DNA from 4 places in the Nonomuraea muscovyensis genome. Region 2 is predicted to be linked to each of the others. Evidence: riboswitches for the same ligand, from Rfam matches in the RefSeq annotation. Region 2 holds a riboswitch; each other region holds the start of a gene.
What was found. Region 2 has a riboswitch for cyclic di-AMP ahead of FHU36_RS03145 (C40 family peptidase). Riboswitches for the same ligand answer to the same signal wherever they lie in the genome.

Region 1 (5,338 bases), on a different contig from region 2:
GGTGTCCACGACCATCCGGGCGGCCCGGAAGATCCGGCAGTCGAGGTGGGCCAGCTCGGTGGCCGGCGTGTCGAAGTAGCCCTGCTCGTGCAGCATCTTCTCGACGTAGAGGGCCCAGCCCTCGGTGAAGTACGGCGTGCGGAACACCTTGCGTACGGTCCTCGGGTTGCCCGCCATGTGCGACAGGTGCCAGTGGTGGCCGGGGTAGGCCTCGTGCACGGCGATCGACGGCATCTGGGCGCGGGAGTTGGTGCGCAGGCGCTGGCGCACCTGCTCCTCGGTGAAGCCGTCGGGCGTGTACGGCACGAAGAAGACGCCGGTGCGCGAGCTGGTCAGCGGCGGCGGCGCCAGATAGTGGGCCACGGCCAGGACCGGCCTGACGTACTCCGCCGACGGCAGCACCAGGCACTCGTCCCCCTCGGGGAAGGTGACCAGGTCGCGGGCGCGGACGAAGTCGCGGGCGCGCAGCGTCTCGGCCTCGTACTCCTCGCGCATGGCGGCCAGGGTCGGCGGATGGTCGTCCATCAGCGCCTCCATCGCGGCCCGCCAGTCGTCCGTGCCGTTGACGCCCGGGGCGACCTCGCGCATGCGCCCGTCCAGGGCGGCCCAGGCGGCCCTGCCCTTCTCGTGCAGCTCGGGCGCGCCGTAGCCGAGCAGCTCGCGTTCGCGCAGCAGCGTGGAGTAGAGGCCCTCCCCCATCCGCCAGGTGCCGCCGCACCGGAAGCCCTCCAGGAACGCGACCAGCTCGTCGAAGGCGCGGCCGGCGGGCTCGGCGGCCTCGGCCAGTTTGGCCCGCAGGCCCTCGTCGCGCACCATCGACGGCACGGTCACGGTGAGGAACTGCCGCCCGGTGCGGGCCTGCCCGAGCCCGCGCTCGACGAGCAGCGGCGCGGCGAGGTCGGGGTCGAGGTTGGCCCGGCAGGCGGCCAGCACCCCGGGCACCTCGGCCAGCCGGGAGATCGCGGCGGTCACGAGCTCCGGTTCGGGCTTGAGCCGCTGCTGGAACGGCGTGAACATGGCGGCGAAGATCGGGGAGAGGTAGGCGGCCGGGTCGCGGCGCCACTCGGGCCAGGACGCGAGCGCCAGCCAGCCCCGCAGCTGCGCCAGCACGAGGTCCCTGTCGATCGCGTCGTCCGGCGTGGGGGTCTCCAGCCGGGAGAGCCGATCGAGCCAGCGCTCCTGCTCACCGACCTTGGCGGTGAAGGCGGTGGCGGAGAAGTCGCCGAGCGTGTGGTCGTAGCCGTCGGCTCCGAGCAGGCTGGCGGTGACGGGATGTCCGGAAAAGTACCACGTGAGAAACTCGTCCACCGGCGCACCCTATCCTGAGGGCATGCCCCTCCAGATCACCGGCGCGCTCGGCGACCCCGACCTCCTCAGCCTGCCCTGGGACGTCCCGCTCGCCGACTGGCCCCAGCACCACCTGGTCGATCTCCCCCGCGGCATCTCCCGGCACGTGGTGCGCTTCGCCCGGCTGTCCGGCAAGGTGTACGCGATCAAGGAGATCAGCGAGCGGTACGCCAAGCGCGAGTACCAGCTCCTGTGGGACCTGGCCCGGCTGGACGCCCCGGCCGTGGAGCCCGTCGCCTACGTCACCGGCCGCGACGACGGGCTCGACGCGGCGCTGATCACCCGGCACCTGCAGTTCTCGCTGCCCTACCGGGCCGTCATGTCGGGCACGCTGCGTCCCGACACACTGACCCGCCTGCTGGACGCTCTGGCCGTGCTGCTCGTCCGGCTGCACCTGAACGGCTTCTACTGGGGTGACTGCTCGCTGTCCAACACGCTGTTCCGCAGGGACGCCGGGGCGTTCGCCGCGTACCTGGTGGACGCGGAGACCGGCGAGATGCACCCCATGATCAGCGAGGGGCAGCGGCTGGGCGACATCGACAACGCCCACACCAACATCTTCGGCGAGATGCTCGACCTGGAGGCCGGCGGGCTGCTGCACCCCTCGGTCGACCCGATGGAGACCGCCGAGGACATCGTCAGCCGCTACCACCGGCTTTGGGCCGAGATCACCCAGGACGAGATCATCGAGGAGGTCGACTGGCACCGGGTGGAGCAGCGGATCAGGCGGCTCAACCTGCTGGGCTTCGACGTGGCCGAGATGATGGTGCGGCGCAAGGTCGGCACCGGACGGCTCATCGTCCGGCCCAAGGTGGTCGACGCCGGGCACCACCAGCGGCGGCTGCTCCGCCTGACCGGGCTGGACGTGGAGGAGAACCAGGCGCGGCGGCTGCTCAACGACCTCGACGGGTTCCGGGTGGCCAAGGGGCTGCGGCACGAGGACGAGGCGATCGTGGCGCACCGGTGGCTGGCCGAGGTGTTCCAGCCGACGGTCGCGGCCCTGCCCGCCGAGCTGCGGGGCAAGCTGGAGCCCGCCCAGCTCTTCCACGAGGTGCTGGACCACCGGTGGTACCTGTCGGAGGCGGCGGGCGCCGACGTGGGGCTGCCGGCGGCCGTGAAGTCGTACATCGAGAACGTCCTGGTGTACAAGCCCGACGAGAAGGCGGTGCTCCCCGACGAGCCGGGCTGACCGGCCCGCCGCGGCTCGGGAGGAGTCGGATCAGCGACGGACCAGCTTGCGGATGCGGTCGCGGCCCACGACGGCGCCGCCGCCGATCACGACCAGGGCCGCGGCCACGACCGCGCCGACCGTGCCGCCGCCGGTGCTCTCGGCCACCGGCTGGGCGGCCGCGGAGGTGGTGACGTGCGCGGCGGGGGCGACCTGGAGGGTCCTGCCGGCGGAGCCGGACTCGGCGGGAGCGGCCGCGGCCTTCTTCTCGCCGGCGTTGGCGGCGCTCGCCGCGACGTCCTGGGTGGCGGGCGCCGGCGCGGGCGCGGGAGCGGGCGCCTTCTTCTTGGCCAGGACCTGCGGCGGCTTGGCCGGGTTGTCGTCCACCCGGGCGTAGGCGCGGGTCGAGAACGGCACCGGGTGGTTCATCTTGCCCGGGCCCTTGCCCCACTTGGTGATGACGTACTCGATCTTGATGTGGCCCTGGCCGCCGTTGCCGTTGACCTGCAGCGTGTTGGTGTTGAAGGTGCCGCCGGTCAGCTCGGCGAACGTCTTGCCGTCGAGGTCGAGCATGATGCCGCGGTTGGAGGGCTCGCCGGGGCCGCGGTCACCGACGAAGAAGGGCATCTTCTTGCCCTTGTAGACGACGTAGCCCTCGGTCAGCAGCGGCCAGCTGGGGCTGGCGGCCATCCCCTTCTGCATGGGCTTGCCGCTGGCCGGCAGGCCGGTGTCTCCGGCGCGGCCGGAGGCGTCGTCCCAGAAGTAGGAGGCGGTGGTGGCGCCCTTGAGGAGGACCTGCTGGTCCTCGGGCACGTCGGCGTGGGCGGCGGTGCCGCCGAGCGTCAGCGCACCGGCTACGGAGGCGGTGAGCAGGAGGGAACGCATGCCGGATCGGGGAGACATGGAGTGGTGAAGTCCTTTGTGCTGGGCAACAGGGAAACCGCGCTCGCGGGGCAGGGCGTAGCCGGGCAGAGGCCGAACGGTCGCTACGCGCGGGAGCGCGGAAAAGGTCTGGTGCGGGGGCCGCTCAGGAGGCGGCGGATGACGCTACGCAGTGGGGGGATACGCGGTAGTGCATCAGGGAAGGTGTCCTCTCCATCTCGCCTACCGGGTTAGCTGACGGGTTCGGGCGTGGAGATGCCCTACCGACACGCGATGGTCGGATTCACCCCAGGAGATGGGTCCCCGGTTCCCGCTGGCGCGGGATTCGGCGCCGGTCAGCCGCCTCTTCCTGGTGAAGGGCTAGGTCACTGGCCGGTAACGCGATTGACTCTAGCGCGCAAAACGGACATAGGCAAAGGTAAGGCCATGAATCGGGCGAAGATCTACCTGTGACGGCAAAGAAAAAAGGGGGCACGGCATGCCGTGCCCCCTGGTGTAGTACTGCCTCAGCCACCGCTCTTGCGCCGGAAGGAGCGCTTGTTCGCGGCCGGGCCGTGCGCCCCGTGGATCTTCGACGCGTCGGAGCCCCTGCCACCCGCGCCCGCGCCGGCCTGCTGGCCGCGCTTGCGCTCCAGCGCCTCGCGGAACTTGCGCTTCATCTCGTCCTCGGGAGTTTCGCTGACTTCCGGCTCCGGTGTTTCGGCCATGAGGACCTCCTGGTGTTGGGGACATCAACAAGCTTCGCATGGTCCCGCTCGTCACGCGAAACCGGCCTTCCCGGCGATTTCGCGGGGTCAGTGGCCGTCCGGCCCGGCGAGGAGCCGCTGGGTGACGGCGAAGGTCTGGCCCGTGACGTCCTCCTCGGCCCGTCTGGCCGCCTCCATGATCGCCTCAGCCAGCTCCTCGGACCCGAGCCGCATCGCGCGGGGCGCGATGCGCAGGGCGGCGAGCCCGCCGCTGGGCAGCACCTCCACCTGGACCTGCCCGTCCGCCGCCACGCCGCGCCCGCGCGCCTCCTCCAGGCTGCGGCCGACCTCCTCCAGCAACTCCGTCTGCTGGGCGAGCTGGGCGAGCATGCGGTCGATCTCCGGGTCCCCGCTGCGCTGTGTGGTCATGACTGCTCCTGTCCGTGTGTCTCACGCCCTGCCCGATCACGGGCTCGGCGCGTTCCCGCCGTCGTGTGTCCCGCGCGTCGCGCTGTCTGTGTCTCGCGCGGTGCGCTGTCCGTGCGCCTCGCGCGTCGCGTTGTCCGTGTGTCCCGCGCGTCGCGCTGTCCGTGTGCTCGCCGTGTCGCGGCCGTCACGCACCCGGCGTTCCCGCCTAACGGCGCAGCAGGAACGCGCGGGGCGCATGGGCGAGGGCGGAGCGCAGGGTGCCCTCGTCGCTCATCCCCCCGCTCGCGACCAGGGCGTACAGGGTCGCGGCGGACGTGGTACGGCGGAAGAAGGTGCCCATGGGGCCGGTGCCGAGCATGGTCTCGGTGAACTTCGTGGCCGGCACGACCTTGCGCACGTCCCGCAGTCCCTTGATGCCGCCGTTGTAGGCCATCTCGGCGAGGAAGTGCTTGCCCGCGTACGTCCAGAGGTTGCCCATGTCCTGGCCCGTGGCGGCCGAGCTGGCGGCGTGCACCGCCGTCTTGCCCACGGCCCACACGACCGAGTCGGCCAGCGCGTCGAGCCCTTCGCGCACCGCGTACGTGCCGACGTTGAACCTGCCGATCCGCTTGGTGAGGATCGCCTGCATCAGCTTCTGGAAGATCGTCCTCTCCAGCCTGGCCCGCGCCACCAGCCACTTGAACACCGCCTGGGCGGCGACCCTGGCCGCCGGATAGAGGTAGCCGAACAGCAGCGTGAACGCCATGGCGGCGAGCTGGGTGCCGATGACCTTCAGCTCTTCGCGGTGCTCGTCGACGACGTCCGCGTACTCCTCGCAGCCGTCGGC
Region 2 (5,338 bases):
GTCGTTGAACAGCGGCTCGAACACCACCGGGTAGACGAACGACGCCGCCACGGTCAGCGCGAACGCCCCGGCGGCGGCCGGGATCCACCACCGCCTCACCCTGCGGGCCAGCGCCACGACCGCGAGGACCATGATGGAGGTCAGGACGACGCTCACGCCGAGGCCCTTGAGCCGGTCGCCGGTCCACGCCGCCCAGTCCTGCGTGGACAGGCCCCACTCGCGCAGCCGGATCTCGTACCAGACGCCGAGCGGCCACCGCACGGCCTGCAGGATCGCGGTCAGCAGCAGCACGCCCGCCAGGACCCGCAGCCACCACGGGCCGCGCAGCCGGCCGAGCAGCCGGGCGCCGAACGGGGTGAGCACGAGCAGCCCGGCGAACAGCAGGCCGAGACCGTACGACAGGTAGCCGGGCGGGCCGGTCGCGGCGTCGAACGCGGCGGCCCTGGCGAGCTGGAGGGGGGTGAAGTCGCGGGCGGGGTCGGGTGCGGGGACGGTGCCCGGCGGCAGGGCCCGCCAGGGGGTGGTGAACGCCACCACGGCGAGGACCACGACGCCCAGCACGACCAGTGCCACCCCGGCTTCCCGCCGCTCCCGCACCCCCGCCTCCTGGCGACGGTCGTCCATCGTGGGTGCCCCCTACCTCAGCTCGTCGCGCACGTACGTACGCCACAGTGCCGTCAACGTCGCGACCGGGAGCCCCAGCGCCGACAGCGCCCGTTCGGCGCCCACCGCGCGGGCCTCACGGTAGAGACTCACCAGCCTCGCCTCCCCCGACCGCTCGGCGATGAACCGACACGCGAGCCACGCCTCCTGGTAGGCCGCGGCCAGCCGGGCCGCCCCGGGCGCGAACGCGGCGGGGCCGGGCAGCTCTCGGGGCTCCCGGCCGGACCGCACCTCGGCGGCCAGCTCGGCGGCGGCCACCGGGACGGCCAGGCCGGCGTCACGGTAGGCGACGTAGTCGGCGAAGCCCTCGTACAGCCAGACCGGCAGCCCGCCGGTGCCGGCGGCGACGTGGGTGAGCTCGTGGGCGAGCACGACGTCGCGCCCGGTGGGGGTGAGCCGGTCGAACCCTCCGGGGACCACGATCACCCGGCAGCCGTCGGCCACGGCCGCCAGGCCGTCGAGCGGGCCCGTCCCGGCCAGCCGCGCCGACTCGGCCGCGGAGGCGGGCACGAGGACGACGGGACGGACCGTGCGGCGCAGGACCGCGCCGACCCGCCCGGCGGCGAGGTCGGCCCGCCGCGCCAGCTCACGCAGCGCCTCCGGAGACGTGGCGGTGAGCGAGCCCTCCGGCCCGGGCCGCGGGGTGGGACGGCCGCCCGGCGTGCCGGGCCCCGGGGCAGCCTCCGGCGACGAGCCGAGGCGGTCATCGCCCCGGGTGCGGGCGGGCTGATGGTGGGCGGGCGGACGCTGGGCGAGGATCAGGGAACGGGTGCCGCGCACCAGGAGAGTCTCACCGGGCCACGGCTCGGGGGGCCCGGGCGGGGCGTCGGCGGCGGCCAGCGCGAGAGGCAGCAGGCAGGCCAGCGCGGCACGACGGTTCACCTGCACGGACACGCTACCCGATGGTAGTCGTCCCGTCCGGTGTGGCCGCCCGCTTCCAGGATGTGGCGGGGCGAGAAGGGGGCGGGCACACGAAGACCCCGTTCGCGCCTGTGGGTCGAGGGCGCCAACGGGGTCTTCGTGACGGCTCACGCGCCGGGACGTACCGCGCCCACGAACGACGCCTTGCGCCATCCGCTGAGCTTCTCGACCCGCACGGTCTGCCCGGTGCGCGGCGAGTGGATCATCTTGCCCTTGCCGACGTACATGCCGACATGGCCGAGCCCGCGGAAGAACAACAGGTCACCAGGCTTGAGACTGCTGAAGGAGACCTTCTTCCTGATGCCCGCGTACTGGGCGTTCGTCACACGGGGGATGCGCACCCCGGCCTTCTTCCAGGCGTACTGGACGAGGCCGGAGCAGTCGAACGAGCCGGGGCCGGTGCCGCCGAAGCGGTAGGGGTCACCGATCTGGTCCTTGGCCACGTCGACGGCCGTACGCGCCTTCGCCGCCTGGCGGGCGGCCCGGGACTTCTTGACGGCCTTGTTCACCGACGTGGCGGACATGACCGCTGTCGTCGTGGAAGCCGTGACCGTTCCGGTCGCCGTGGTGCTTGTCGTGGTGCTTGTCGTCGCCGCCTGCGCCGCCGGAGCGTGGACGGCCATACCTCCGGCCGTCACGGTCATGGTGAGCGCTGCGCCACCCAGGGCGAGTCGGGACAGACGGGGGTTCTGCGGGGAGGTAGACAGGATTTCTCCTTGACTCTTCCACGAACGCCTACCGGGTTAGCTGACGGGTTCGGGCCTGGAAGTAGCCCTACGGCGCGTGAGGCGCCGATTCACCCCTGATCCCTCGGGGAAGGGATCGCTGGGTCCCCGGCTCCGTGCCTCCTGGCTGCACGGATTCGGCAGGTCACCGCCTGAAAGGGGTCGATCGGGCGGCGGTGACCGCTGGATGTCCATCGCGTCATCGGCTGGCCGATGTCGTTCGCGGCGCCATGGCGTGGCGTCGCGTCGCCAGAAGTTACGCGCCGGGTCACGATCCGGCAAAGGCCCGGTCAAGCTGTAAAGATCGGATAAGGACCTCAGTAAGGTCACGAATCGCAGCTCGACACGATGATCCGTTACGCAAATGTGACAGTACTCACACTTGACGGAACACCGGCCTGTCAGGGCTCAACCGTCACTTCTTCCCAGCCGTCGACCGCGGTCCGTCAGAGACCGCGCACCCGCCGGACGCGCGCCCGCGGAACCCGCTCAGGGGCGGATGGCGCCCACGATGTTGCGGCCGTACGCGGTGAGCTTGACGATCTTGACCACGTCGCCCGTCTGCGGCGCGTGCACGATCTGGCCGTTGCCGGCGTAGATGCTGACGTGCCCCAGGCCCTCGCTGAAGATGAGGTCGCCCGGCTGCAGGCCCTGGGGGAAGTCCACCTTGCGGCTCGCGCCCCAGGCCCACTGCTGCCACGTGGTGCGCGGCAGCGACACCCCGGCCGCCCGCCAGGACGCCTGGGTGAGGCCCGAGCAGTCCCAGCCGCCCGGCCCGGTCCCGCCGAACACGTACGGCTTGCCGACCTGCGCGTAGGCGAACCTGAGCACCGCGGCGGCGTTGCCGGAGGCGGCGCCCGTGTACTTCAGACCCGTGCTGTTGGGATTGCCGGTCTTGTAGGCGCCCAGCCGGTCCAGCAGCTTCTTCTGCTGGGCGATGAGCTTGAGCACCTCGGCGCGTTCCTTCTGGACGGCGTCGCGCTCCTTGTCGGCCGCCGCCAGGGCGTCCTCGGCCTTGTCGCGCTGGCCCTTCAGTCCGCGGTTCTCGCGGTCGAAGGCGGCCAGCTTCGCGGCCCGCTCCTCGGCGAGCTGCCCGGCCAGGGCCACGTTGTTGAGCAGGTTGGCCGGGTCGCCGCCGCTGATCAGCGCGGGCAGGCTGGTGACGTCGGCGCCCGCCTGGTAGGTGTCGACCGCCATGTTCACCAGCTCCTCGCGCAGGCCGGCCACGGTGGCCAGTTTGCGCTTGTAGATGTCGTTGAGCTTGGTGTACGTGGACTGGGCCTTCTTGAGGTTCTCCGTCGCCGTGTTGTACCTGTCGACGACCTTGTCGGCCTTGTCGTTGAGCTTGGCCAGCCTGGCCTTCGCCTGGGGGATGGTGGGTTTCGGCTCGGCGTGGGCCCCGCCTGTCGGGGACAGCAGCAGCCCGATGGTGATTCCCGCGGCCACCGGCACCCGGCCTAACCTCACAGTGTCGCCTCCCAGGATCAGTTCTGGGGCGAATAGTACTGAAGTGACGGGTGAGATCTCACCTAAACGTCAGATTCGTAATCTATGCGCGCCCGAGCCGGCGCAGCAGCAGTCCAGACGGAACGGGTCTGGCTCCCATCCGGCGCACCGACTCGGCCACCTCGCGGTCGGAGGAGACCACCGCGATGGCCCGGCCGGGGGGCTCGGCGCGGACGAGCTGGCGGATCAGGTCGTCGGCGATCTCGCCGGGCGCGCTGAACAGCACCCGCACGCCGCGCGGCGCCACCACCTGGACGGGCGCGATGAGCTCGGCGCCGTCGAAGACGACGGTCACCTCGACGCGGGTCTGCGCGACCAGCCCGCCGAGGCCGGTCATCAGGCGGTTGCGCTGGTCGGCCAGCGTGAGCGTGCCGTAGCCGGACTTGGTGACGTTGTAGCCGTCGATGATGAGGTGCACCTGCGGCAGCGCGAGCAACTGGTCGAGAAGCTGCGGGTCGTCGTCGGCCAGCGCGCGGGCGGGCACGCCGCGCACGCCCGGCCGCTCGCCGGTGACGGCCGCGACGGAGTCGGCCGGCCTGCTGATCATGGTGGGCAGGGCCAGCTCCCTGCGCAGCCCGGCGGAGGCGTCCTGGAGGGCGTCGAGCAGCACCCTGATGCGGGCGTCCTCGATGCTGCGCCCCTCGCGGGCGGCCCGGCGCGAGGCCTCGAGCTGCTTCTCGACGTCGGCCAGGCGCTCGCGCAGGCGGCGCAGCTCGGACTCGCCGGCGCTGCCCGCCGCCGTGGCGGCCGTGCGGGCCTCCTCGGCGACCGTCTCCATCTCCTCGGCCCGCCGCACGGCGGCCTTGGCCCGCTCGCGGGCCTCGTGCAGCCGGCGGCGCAGGTCGGAGTTCTCGGCGCGGGCGGCCTTGAGCTGCTCGCGCAGCCGGTCGGCCTCCTCCTTGGCCGCGCTCTTCTGGGCGGCGAGTTGCTCGCGCAGCCGGGTGACGACCTCCTCGCGCTCCGACCCCTCGGCCGCGGCCGCGGACTGCTGGAGGTCGGCGCGGGCCACCTCGACCATCTCGGCCCAGCCGGGCGGGCGGACGAGGTAGGCGGCCGCGGCCACCAGGACCGGGTCGGCGGCGGGCGGCACGTGGCCGTCGACGAGCGAGGCGACCAGCTCCGGCCAGCCCGCGGTCACCGACTCGGCGACCGCCTCGCGGAACTCCTTGTCGTTCTCCAGCTGGGCCGCGATGGGCGCGCCGCCCAGCTTGGCGCGCTTGCGCGGGTCGAACTTGGCGATGCCGCGCAGCGGCGGGGGCACCGCGACAGCGGGCATCGAACCGAGAACCTGGGCCGCCAGGTCGACCACGTTGAGCCGCACCTGCTCGGGAAGCGGGCGAGACAGGCCTTCACCCGCTGAGCTCATCCCCACTGTCCCTTCGTGACATGCCCTTTCAGACAAGGGTACGGCTGCCGCGTACCTGACCGTAACCGCTCGATCCGCATAAACAAGCGTTAGTTCGAGAAGTGCGGTCGTCCGGAGCGGGCGCGGACGGCCCCGGCCGGCGGCTCAGAGGTCGGCG
Region 3 (5,338 bases), 1.7 Mb from region 2:
TGACGCCGTCGATGACGCGCGCCACCAGCCGCTGCCACCACTCGGCCAGCGGGGCGGGAGCGCCGGGAGGCTGCACGCCCACCGGGCCGTAGCCGGGTTGCCCGTACTGGCCGGGCTGGCCGTAGCCGGGCTGCGGCTGCTGGCCGTAACCCGGCTGACCGTACTGCTGCCCGGAGGGGTCCTGCTGCCCGTAACCGGGCTGCGGCTGCTGACCGTAGCCCGGTTGGGCGTACCCCGGCTGACCGTACTGCTGGCCGGACGGCGGCTGCTGCCCGTAGGCGTACTGCTGGCCGGAGGGGTCCTGCGGGCCGTAGCCCGGCTGTGACTGCCCCTGCTGCCCGTAACCGGGCTGCGGCTGCTGGCCGTAACCCGGCTGGCCCTGCTGGCCGTAGTCGGGCTGCGAGGCCGGCTGCTGGCCGTACTGCGGCTGCTGGCCGTAACCCGGCTGCCCGTACTGCTGCCCCGAGGGGTCCTGCTGGCCGTAACCCGGCTGCCCGTACTGCTGCCCGGAGGGGTCCTGCTGGCCGTAACCCGGCTGCGACTGCCCCTGCTGCCCGTAACCGGGCTGCGGCTGCTGGCCGTAACCGGGCTGGCCCTGCTGGCCGTAGCCGGGCTGGCCCTGCCCGTAGTCGGGCTGCTGGCCGTACTGCGGCTGCTGACCGTAACCGGGCTGACCGTGGCCCGGCTGGCCGTACTGCTGGCCGGAGGGGTCCGGCTGGCCGTAGCCCGGCTGCCCGTACGGGGGCTGCGCGGGCTGGCCGTAGCCGGGCTGGCCGCCGTACTGGGGCTGGCCCTGGCCGTAGCCGGGCTGGGACTGCGCCTGCTGCCCGTAGCCGGGCTGGGCGTAGTCGTCGGCCCGGTAGCCCACGATCGTCGCGTCGGGGTCGGGCTCGCCGTGGGGGCGGTTGGGGTTGTGCTGTCCGTAGGGAGGAGATCCGGGAGCGTGCTCGCCGGAATCGTCCTGCGGATACGGCGGCTGTCCGGTGCTCACCGTGTCACCTCGCTTCGCGTGCGCGTGTGGCACGTGTCAGGACACATGCCTGTGCTGCCCAACGTATCGACATAGGTATCAACAATCACCTTTCCTGTGCGTCAAGGCCTGCGTCACCCGATGTCAGATGGAGCAGCATGCGGGTGTTGCCCAGGGTGTTCGGCTTGACGTGTTCGAGATCGAGGAACTCGGCCACACCCTCGTCGTACGAGGCCAGCAGTTCGGCGTAGACCTCAGGTGAGACGGGGGTGCCTTGAATGGGACGGAACCCGTGCCTGGCGAAGAAGTCGACCTCGAAAGTCAGGCAGAAAACCCGCCTGAGCCCCAGATCCCTCGCCGTGCGGATCAACGCGGAGACGATCCGGTGACCGATCCCCAGGCCCCGGGACGCGGGGTCCACGGCGACCGTGCGGATCTCCGCCAGATCCTCCCAGAGAACGTGCAGCGCGCCACACCCGACGACCTCGCCGCCCCGCTCGGCCACCCAGAACTCCTGGATGTCCTCGTACAGCGTGACGGTGGCCTTCTCCAGGAGGCGTGGACCCGCACCGGCGTAGGTGTCGACCAGGCGCCTGATCGTCCTGACATCGGACGTGCGGGCACGCCGCACCACGACTTCGGTGTCAGGGACTGTCACTTCGGCGACCTGCTCCATGGGTTACCAGCGTACAGATCCCATTACGGCTCATCCCAAAATCCCGCCCTGTCGACTCCATCCGGCATATCGCTCCGGACTACACAAGACGGGCCACCGGCGGCCCAAGCAACGGCAAACAGGGCGTAAAGTCGCCCTGGACGAGAGGACAGGACACCACCTTGTGACTCTTCGGTGGCTGAACCTCTACAGAGTTGGCAGTTCTGGTTGAGCACCAACCCAAGGTGCACTAGTGTCCAGCGACGATGTCACCCGCGCGTCCCGCGCGGAGACGCGCCCAATCCCCGCGCGGGGAACCGGGGACCCGCCGGTGGCGAGCTCGCCAGAGCGCCATCACTGGGGTGAGTCCGAGCTCCGGCTCGGTAGGGCTGCTCCGGCCCGAACCCGTCAGCTAACCCGGTAGGCGTCGATGAGAGGAGCCGATTGGTGAAGCGTACGCGCGGTCGCGAGAGGACCTCAGTGGGCACACCCGCCCGCCCTCCGCAACAGACCGGCCCGCGCCGTCTCGCCCTCCTCGGCACCGCCCTCGTCGCCGCCACAGCCCTCGTCACCGGTCTCGCCGCCGCCCCGGCCGCCGCCGACCCCAAGCCGTCCCTCGACTCGCTGGCCAAGCAGGTCGAGCAGATGCATCTGGACATCGAGAAGCTGGCCGAGCAGTTCAACGCCCAGCGGGAGAAGCTCAAGTCCGCCAAGAAGACGGCCGAGGCCGCCAAGAAGACCCTGGACGCCAGCGAGGCCGATCTGGCCGCCAAGCGCGCCAAGGCCGCCCAGGTGGTCGAGAGCCAGTACATGGGCGGCACCCTCGGGCGGTCCCTGCCCTTCCTCCGCTCCGGCGACCCCGAGCAGTTCCTCGACAGCGCCGCCACCACGTACGCGCTGGCGCAGCAGCAGGGAGAGCAGCTCAAGCAGGTCCTCGACGCCATGGAGTCGGCCAGGCGGGCCAGGGACGAGGCCAAGACCCGCATGGAGGAGGTCACCGAGCTCGTCTCCGACCTCGGTGCCAAGCGCGACAAGATCGTGAAGATGGTCGCCAAGGTCGAAAGCAACCTCTACCGGCGCGCGGTCGGCGAGGCCGGCCGGCCGGGCACCCGGGCCACGCGGGTCAACCTGCCCGTCGTGGGCTCGGGCAAGGCCGCCGAGGCCGCCCGGTGGGCGCTCACGCAGCAGCTCAAGCCGTACGTGTGGGGCGCCGAGGGGCCCGGCTCCTACGACTGCTCGGGGCTGGTCATGGCGGCCTACCAGCGGGTCGGCATCTCGCTGCCGCACTACACCGGCAGCCAGTGGACCGCGGGGCGGCACATCTCCAAGGAGGAGCTGCGCGCGGGCGACCTGGTGTTCTTCTACAACGACCTGCACCACGTCGGCATCTACCTCGGCGGCGGCCTGATGGTCCACGCGCCGCGCACGGGCGACGTCGTGCGCGTCGCCTCGATCGCCCGCCGTCCCTTCGCAGGGGCCGTCCGCGTCGCCGACTGAGGCGCCGCCCGGTGGGGCGGGACACCGGAGTGTCCCGCCACCCGCGCTCAGTGCGTCGGCTTGACCAGCGGGAAGAGGATGGTCTCGCGGATGTTCTTGCCCGTGAAGGCCATGATCATCCGGTCGATGCCGGCGCCCATGCCGCCCGTCGGGGGCATGGCGTATTCGAGGGCCTGCAGGAAGTCCTCGTCGAGCTGCATGGCCTCGGCGTCGCCGCCGGCGGCCAGCAGCGACTGCTCGACCAGGCGGCGGCGCTGCTCGATCGGGTCGTTGAGCTCGGAGTAGGCGGTGCCCAGCTCGGTGCCGAACCCGATCAGGTCCCACTTCTCGGTGAGCAGCGGGTCGTGGCGGTGGGTGCGGGCGAGCGGCGAGGTCTCCAGCGGGTAGTCCATCACGAACGTGGGCTGGACGAGCGTGTGCTCGACGAGCTCCTCGAACAGCTCCTGGACGACCTTGCCCTGGCCCCACTTCGGGTCCCAGTGGACGTCGTGCTTGTCGGCCAGCGCGCGCACCCGCTCCAGCGCGGTGGCGGTGGTGATCTCCTCGCCGACCGCGTCGGAGACCAGGGTGTAGAGGGGCACCCGCGGCCACCGCTCCAGGCCGAGGTCCACCTCGGTGTCGCCGTGCCTGACCACGGTGGTGCCGAGCGCCGCGACGACGGCCTTCTGGTACATCCGCTGGGTCAGGTCGGCCATGTCGTGGTAGTCGAGGTAGGTGCCGTAGGCCTCGATCATGGTGAACTCGGGGTTGTGCGTGGAGTCGGCGCCCTCGTTGCGGAAGTTGCGGTTGATCTCGAAGACCTTCTCGATGCCGCCGACGACCAGCCTCTTGAGGTAGAGCTCGATCGCGATGCGAAGGTAGAGCTCCATGTCGTAGGCGTTGATGTGGGTCCTGAACGGCCGGGCCGAAGCGCCGCCGTGGATCGGCTGCAGCATCGGCGTCTCGACCTCGAGGTAGCCCTCCTCGTGCCAGAAGTCGCGCACGGCGCGCACGGTGGCGCTGCGTAGCCGGGCCATCTGCCGGGCCTCGTCGTTGACGATGAGGTCGACGTAGCGCTGGCGGACCCGGGCCTCGGGGTCGGTGAGGCCGATGTGCTTCTCCGGCAGGGGGCGCAGGCACTTGGCGGTGATCTCCCAGCGGTCGGCCAGGATCGACAGCTCCCCGCGGCGGGAGGTGATCACCTCGCCCGTCACGCCCACGTGGTCACCGAGGTCGACGTCGCGCTTCCAGGCGGCCAGCGACTCCTCGCCCACCTTGTCGAGGGAGATCATCACCTGTAGGTCGGCGCTGCCGTCGCGCAACGTGGCGAAGCAGAGCTTGCCGCCCACCCGGTTGAGCATCACGCGGCCCGTGACCGCGACCGTTTCGCCGGTGGCGGTGTCGGGCTCCAGGCCCTGGTGACGCTCCCGGACCTCGGCGTTGGTCGCGGTGCGCGGGAAATTGACCGGGTAAGGATCGACGCCGTCGCTGCGAAGGCGGTCGAGCTTCTCCCTCCGGATTCGCATCTGCTCGGGAAGTTCGTCGCTCACACCATCAAAGCGTAGGGGATATGGCGAACTGCAAGGGCTCGTCGGCCCCTCGCAGGGGCGCTGAAGGGGCGCTGAAGGGGCACTGCAAGGCCTCTCGCCTACTCATGACTCAGGGACTCCTGGGGGGGACCGGCAGGGCGCCGGCCCGGGTGAGAGTCCGAGGAGAGATCATGATGAAGAGGATCGCGACCGGTGCCCTCGCCGTCGCAGCCACCACCGCGATGGCCCTGTCACTGCCTTCGGCCGCCGGCGCCACCACCACGACCGCCACCACGACCACCGCGACGTCCTCCGGCTACGACTTCGCCGACTCCTGGGGCCCCGTCCACGCCAGGCACGGCCTGGCCAAGGCGCAGGGGTGGATCGGCGTCGAGTGGGACGACGAGCAGGAGTCCAACACGGTCCACGTCAAGGGCCGGCTGTACGACCTGGACAACCGGACCTACGCCAAGGGCGGCAAGTGCGCGTACGTGAAGTTCCAGGCCAGCGACTTCGACCACCACTGGTCGACCGTCTACACCAGGAAGTACTGCGGCTTCCCCGGCTACCGGAAGTTCCACTTCGAGACCGACGAGGTCTTCAGCCTCCGGGCCAAGGTGTGCCAGGTGAGCCCGCACGGCTCGTACACCACCAAGTGCGGCCAGTGGAGCCACCTCTACACCGCCGAGACCGAGTAGCCGGCGACGC
Region 4 (5,338 bases), on a different contig from region 2:
GGCACGCCCGGCGGCCGGACGTCGTCCATCAGGAACGGGGTCATGCCCACCCAGGCGCTCCCGTCGAACGTCTCCACCTCCAGGCCGCCGGGCACCATGGCGCGCAGGGTCTCGGCGGGGTAGCGCCAGTGCAGGAAGGTGATGTTGGCCCAGCGGTGGTGCATCACCGGCACGGCGACCTTCGGGGTGGGGCGTACACGCATGGCCCGCTCCTACCCCGGTGCGGCCCGGTATGCGCGCGGGGCGGCTCGGGGCGGCCCGCACGCGCGGGCCTTGTCAAGGCTCCTGTTACGGTAGGGCCCGCAGCCCGCCGGGACACCCGGCCGGCCCGTTTCCTCGCACCATCTCCCGCGATCAGGAGAAGTTCGTGACGGTCGCGTCATCGTTGCTCCAGCGTTTCCAGCACCCCGCGCAGGTGATCACCACCGGCTTCGGGTTCGTGGTGCTGGTGGGCACGGCGCTGCTGACCCTGCCGATCGCCACAGTCTCGGGTGTGTCGGCCGGATGGGTGAACGCGCTGTTCACCGCCACGTCGGCGGTCTGCGTGACCGGCCTGGTGGTCGTGGACACCGAGACCCACTGGTCGGTCTTCGGCGAGCTGGTGATCATGGGGCTGATGCAGGTCGGCGGGCTCGGGATCATGACGCTGGCGACGCTCTTCACGCTGCTGATCTCCGGCCGGCTCGGGCTGCGCGCCAGGATGTTCGCCCAGGCCGAGACGAAGACGCTGGCCATGAGCGACCTGCGCCGCGTGGTGCGCAACGTCGCGCTGTTCACCCTGGTCTGCGAGGTGATCACCGCGGGCGTGCTCACCGGGCGGTTCCTGCTCGGGTACGACGAGCCGTTCGTCCGGGCCGTGTACCTGGGGGCCTTCCACGCGGTGTCGGCGTTCAACAACGCGGGGTTCGCGCTGTGGTCCGACAGCCTGATGAGATTCGTCACCGACCCGTGGATCTGCCTGCCGATCGCCGGGGCGGTGATCGTGGGCGGGCTGGGCTTCCCGGTGATGTTCGAGCTGTTCAGGTCGTGGCGGCGGCCGAGCCACTGGTCGGTGCTGACCCGGATCACCCTGGGCGTCACGGCGCTCCTGCTGGTGGTCGGCACGCTGGTGTTCCTGGTCACCGAGTGGCGCAATCCCAGGACGCTGGGGGCGCTCGACGACTCGGGCAAGGTGCTGGCGGCGTTCTTCACCGCCGTCATGCCGCGCTCGGGCGGTTTCAACAGCCTGAACATCGCCGACATGTACCCGTCGAGCTGGCTGGTGACCGACCTGCTGATGTTCGTCGGCGGCGGCAGCGCGGGCACCGCCGGCGGCATCAAGGTCACCACGTTCGGGCTGCTGGCGTTCGTCATCTGGGCGGAGATGCGCGGCGAGTCGGATGTGAACATCGGCCACCGCCGCCTGCCCCAGGCCGCGCAGCGCCAGGCCATCTCCATCGCGCTGCTGAGCGTGGCCCTGGTGGCGGTCGCCACCTACCTGCTGTTGGTGCTCACGCCGCACGGGCTGGACCAGGTTCTGTTCGAGGTGGTCTCGGCGTTCGGCACCGTGGGGCTGTCCACCGGCATCACCGCCAGCGTCGGACCGGTCGGTCACGTGCTGCTCGTGGTGCTCATGTTCATCGGCAGGACGGGACCGCTGACGCTGGGGACCGCGCTGGCGCTGAAGGACCGGACGCGCCGCTACCAGCTTCCCGAGGAGCGGGTCATCGTCGGCTGAGCGTCTCCCCCGCGGACCGCGTGCCGGCCTCGTCGCGGGCGGGCCGGGCGCCGCGGGTGGCGCTCCAGAGGGCGACGGCGATGTAGAGGACCTGCTCGGGGACGCGCAGCCACAGCGGGGTGGCCTCGCCGCCGTTGAACGGCGTGCCCGCCAGGGCCGCGTGGACGTTGGCGGGCAGCAGCAGCACGAACATCACGGCCAGGCCGAGGCCGGCGAGCCGGCGGGTGCCCGCCATGACCAGGCCCGCCGCGCCGAGCACTTCCAGCACGCCGGTCAGGTACACCATGGCGGCGGGGAACGGCACGAACGGCGGCACCATCCGGACGAGGTCGGCGTGGTTGGGCATGACCGTGACGCTCTCGGGGACGAAGTGCGCCGAGGCGGTCATGAGGAGCATGACGGCCAGCGCGTGGGCGGCGCTGACGGACCACGAGGCGAACCGGCTGACGCCGAGCGCCCCCAGGCCGCGGAACACGAGCAGGGCGGCCAGGAGGACGAGGGGAACCTGCATGACGACTCCAAAACGGATAGCTCCACTATCTAGATAACCTAGATAGTGGAGCTATCCAAGGGAGATGTCAACCCGCCTGCGGCCCGGGGGAGGCCGGGAGGGGGATCAGCCCTGCAGGACCGGGTAGCCATAGCCGGCCACCTGCGAGACGGGCCGCACCCGGCGCTCGACCTTGCCGTTGCCGGTGTTGCCCTCGACGGTGCTGATCGTCCCGTCGCCGTTGTCCTTCTTGACCAGGCCGACGTGGTCGATCGCGCTCAGGTTCCTGCTGCCGTCCCAGTCGAAGAAGACGACGGCGCCCGGCTTCGGCGTGGTGCCCCAGCGCTTGTTGGCCTTGAACCACTTGGCGTAGGTCACGGTGTAGGCGTCCCAGCCGACGGAGGGGCGGGCGCCGGCCTTCTCGCCGACCCACGAGACGAACATCGCGCACCACGGCGCGTTGGCGTAGGCGCGGACGTTGCCGCCGTCGCGGGCGACGGTCTCGGCGGCCCGCTGGGAGGACATGTACCAGCTGTGGAACGGGGTGCCGCCGCCGGCGGCGTTCTCCTTGACGCCCACCTGCGACTCCGCCACCCTCAGCAGGGCGTCGGCGCTCAGCGGCTTCTGGTAGGCCGCGGCGGCGGCCCGGGGCTGCTCCTGCGCCTGCGGGGCGGTGTCCGCCGGCATGCCTACCTGCGCCTGGGCCGGCTGCGCGATGGTCATGGCCGGGACAGCACCGAAGGCGGCGCCTGCCGCCACGGTCAGACCGATGACGAACCGCGGGAGGTTCGCGGGCACGATGGCACGGGAGAGGTCACGCTTGGTCATACTGGGGTTTACTCCTTGCTTCCATGCCGCCTACCGGGTTAGCTGACGGATTCGGGCCTGGAAGTGCCCTACGGCACGCCGCCGCCTGTGGCGGGCGTGCCGATTCACCCCATGAGAGATTGGGTCCCCGGTTCCGCGATCTGTCGCGGATTCGGCGGCCGCGTCGTCCCCTGCGCATCGATCATGCAGGCGGCGCGAACGCGGTCTCGGCGTTTGGCTAGGGCATCACGCGGCGGAGGTACTGACATGCCGGACGTGTGCCTCGATGTCCTCAAACGTAAGCGAAGCGTATAGAGCGGTGCAAGCGGAGTCCGGGTCCGCACCTGTGAACCCCCCGCTCCACCTGGGGTTTAGCGCTGAAGTTTTTACCTACCTCCCCTGGCGAAAGTGGTTTCGAGATGCTGTCCCCCCGTTCGGTAAAGAGGCCCGGGACCTGATCGGCGCCGTGGCACACTGGCCGGACGTCCGACTCCCCGAGCGAGGTCGCCCCCACGATGAAGCGCATCCTCAGCACCACCCGAGGCCGCGTCGCCGCGTCGATCGCCGCCGTCCTCGCCCTGCTCCTGCTGGCGTACGGCATGCCCACGCTGGCCCTGGCCGGAGAGGTGCCGCCCAGCACCGACGCGGGCGGCGTCGACATCGGCGGCCTCTCCCCCGAGGCCGCGCGGGCCAGGCTGGAGGAGGAGTTCGGCCGGCCGGGCCCGCTGAAGGTCGAGGTCGCCGGCCGCACCGTCACCATGAAGCCCAAGGACCTCGGCGTGACGCTCGACGCGGGCACCACGGTGGCCCGCGCCATGGACGGCCACACCACTCCGGCCGGCATCGCGCGCTCGCTCTTCGGCACCCGCACCGTCCCACCCGTCGTCGAGGTGGACGACGAGCTGCTGGGCGAGCGGATCGCCGCCCTCGCCAAGCGGGTCGACCGGAAGCCGCAGGAGGGCGCCATCGCCTACCGCGGCCTGGAGCCAAAGGTGACGCTGCCCAAGGCCGGTCGCGCCCTCGACCGGAAGGAGGCCGCGCGGGCGATCCGCGAGGCGTTCCTCGCCCGGCGCGACGAGGTCACGCTGCCGGTCCGCACGACGCCCCCGTCGGTGCCGGCCGCGAAGGTGAAGGAGATCGCCGGCTCCACCGCGCGCACCGCGGTGGCCGCGCCGCTGACGCTGTCGGCCGGGGACAGGCGGGCGACCCTGTCGCCCGCCCAGCTCGCCGCCCACCTGCGGTTCGTCCCCGACGGGCGCGGCGACATGCGGCCCTCGTTCGACGCCGCCGAGCTGGTGGACGGCCTGCGTGACACGCTCGTCGAGGAGGACCGGCGCCCCAGGAACGCGGCCTTCCGGATCGCCGGGGGCCGGCCGAGGGTCGTGCCGCACCGCGCCGGCCGTGACATCGACCCCGACGGGCTGGCCAAGGCCGTCGCCGCCGCCCTCACCGGCGGCGAGCGCGCGGTGCGGGTCCCGATCGTCGAGGCCCAGCCCGACCTGACCACCGCCAAGGCCAGGCGGCTCGGCGTGAAGGAGAAGGTCGGCTCCTACACCACCCAACACCCGTGCTGCGCGCCGCGGGTGACGAACATCCACCGGATCGCCGAGATCGTCGACGGTCACCTGGTCCTGCCGGGCCAGACGTTCTCGCTGAACGGCCTGGTGGGCAGGCGTGACCGGGCGCGCGGCTTCGTCGAAGCACCGATGATCATGAACGGCCGGTTCGTCAACGACGTCGGCGGCGGCGTGTCACAGTTCGCGACCACGATGTTCAACGCGGTGTTCTTCGGCGGGTTCCAGGACGTGCAGCACACGCCGCACCAGTTCTACATCTCCCGCTATCCAGCGGGCCGCGAGTCGACGGTCTCCTTCCCGCAGCCGGACTTCCGCTGGCGCAACGACTCGCCGTACGGGGTGCTGATCAAGACGTCGTACACCAACACGTCGATCACCGTGCAGTTCTGGAGCACCAAGCGGTGGGACATCGAGTCGGAGAGCTCGGGCCGCTACAACGTCAAGGACTTCCGCAAGATGAAGGACTCCGGGCCCGACTGCCTGCCGATGGAGGGCGTGCCGGGCTTCGCCATCGACGTGTGGCGGATCTTCAAGAAGGGCGGGAAGGTCGTCAGGAAGCAGCGCTTCCACACCGTCTACCAGCCCGAGCCCCGCCTCACCTGCACGGCGCGGACGTAGCCGCCCCCCGCGGCCCGTCAGAGGACGTAGCACTCCACCTCGGCGCGGCGGTAGGACAGGCCCCCGGCGACCGAGTCGTCGATGCAGGCGCGTTCGGCCTCGCTGAGGGGCAGCACGCCGCACACGGTC

Region 1: it holds a riboswitch for cyclic di-AMP, as region 2 does, so the genes downstream of both, FHU36_RS45240 (hypothetical protein) here and FHU36_RS03145 (C40 family peptidase) in region 2, are expected to answer to the same signal.
Region 3: it holds a riboswitch for cyclic di-AMP, as region 2 does, so the genes downstream of both, FHU36_RS11070 (C40 family peptidase) here and FHU36_RS03145 (C40 family peptidase) in region 2, are expected to answer to the same signal.
Region 4: it holds a riboswitch for cyclic di-AMP, as region 2 does, so the genes downstream of both, FHU36_RS32875 (CHAP domain-containing protein) here and FHU36_RS03145 (C40 family peptidase) in region 2, are expected to answer to the same signal.

What each region holds. Positions count from the first base shown of each region.
Region 1 is NZ_JACHJB010000004.1:195,353-200,690, forward strand. It holds gene FHU36_RS38780 (DUF885 domain-containing protein) at 1-1,308, opposite strand, end outside; gene FHU36_RS38785 (DUF4032 domain-containing protein) at 1,331-2,536, shown strand; gene FHU36_RS45240 (hypothetical protein) at 2,567-3,418, opposite strand; cyclic di-AMP (ydaO/yuaA leader) riboswitch at 3,602-3,738, opposite strand; gene FHU36_RS38795 (DUF5302 domain-containing protein) at 3,904-4,104, opposite strand; gene FHU36_RS38800 (YbaB/EbfC family nucleoid-associated protein) at 4,192-4,512, opposite strand; gene FHU36_RS38805 (WXG100-like domain-containing protein) at 4,718-5,338, opposite strand, start outside.
Region 2 is NZ_JACHJB010000001.1:654,917-660,254, forward strand. It holds gene FHU36_RS03135 (M48 family metallopeptidase) at 1-624, opposite strand, end outside; gene FHU36_RS03140 (hypothetical protein) at 637-1,557, opposite strand; gene FHU36_RS03145 (C40 family peptidase) at 1,692-2,108, opposite strand; cyclic di-AMP (ydaO/yuaA leader) riboswitch at 2,302-2,462, opposite strand; gene FHU36_RS03150 (C40 family peptidase) at 2,799-3,776, opposite strand; gene FHU36_RS03155 (NYN domain-containing protein) at 3,859-5,181, opposite strand; gene FHU36_RS03160 (response regulator) at 5,326-5,338, opposite strand, start outside.
Region 3 is NZ_JACHJB010000001.1:2,348,777-2,354,114, forward strand. It holds gene FHU36_RS46295 (RDD family protein) at 1-991, opposite strand, end outside; gene FHU36_RS11065 (amino-acid N-acetyltransferase) at 1,077-1,646, opposite strand; cyclic di-AMP (ydaO/yuaA leader) riboswitch at 1,911-2,067, shown strand; gene FHU36_RS11070 (C40 family peptidase) at 2,073-3,122, shown strand; gene lysX (bifunctional lysylphosphatidylglycerol synthetase/lysine--tRNA ligase LysX) at 3,170-4,651, opposite strand; gene FHU36_RS11080 (hypothetical protein) at 4,822-5,328, shown strand.
Region 4 is NZ_JACHJB010000003.1:275,650-280,987, reverse strand. It holds gene FHU36_RS32890 (YqjF family protein) at 1-203, opposite strand, end outside; gene FHU36_RS32885 (TrkH family potassium uptake protein) at 233-1,717, shown strand; gene FHU36_RS32880 (DoxX family protein) at 1,704-2,228, opposite strand; gene FHU36_RS32875 (CHAP domain-containing protein) at 2,334-3,035, opposite strand; cyclic di-AMP (ydaO/yuaA leader) riboswitch at 3,048-3,202, opposite strand; gene FHU36_RS32870 (VanW family protein) at 3,530-5,209, shown strand; gene FHU36_RS32865 (hypothetical protein) at 5,227-5,338, opposite strand, start outside.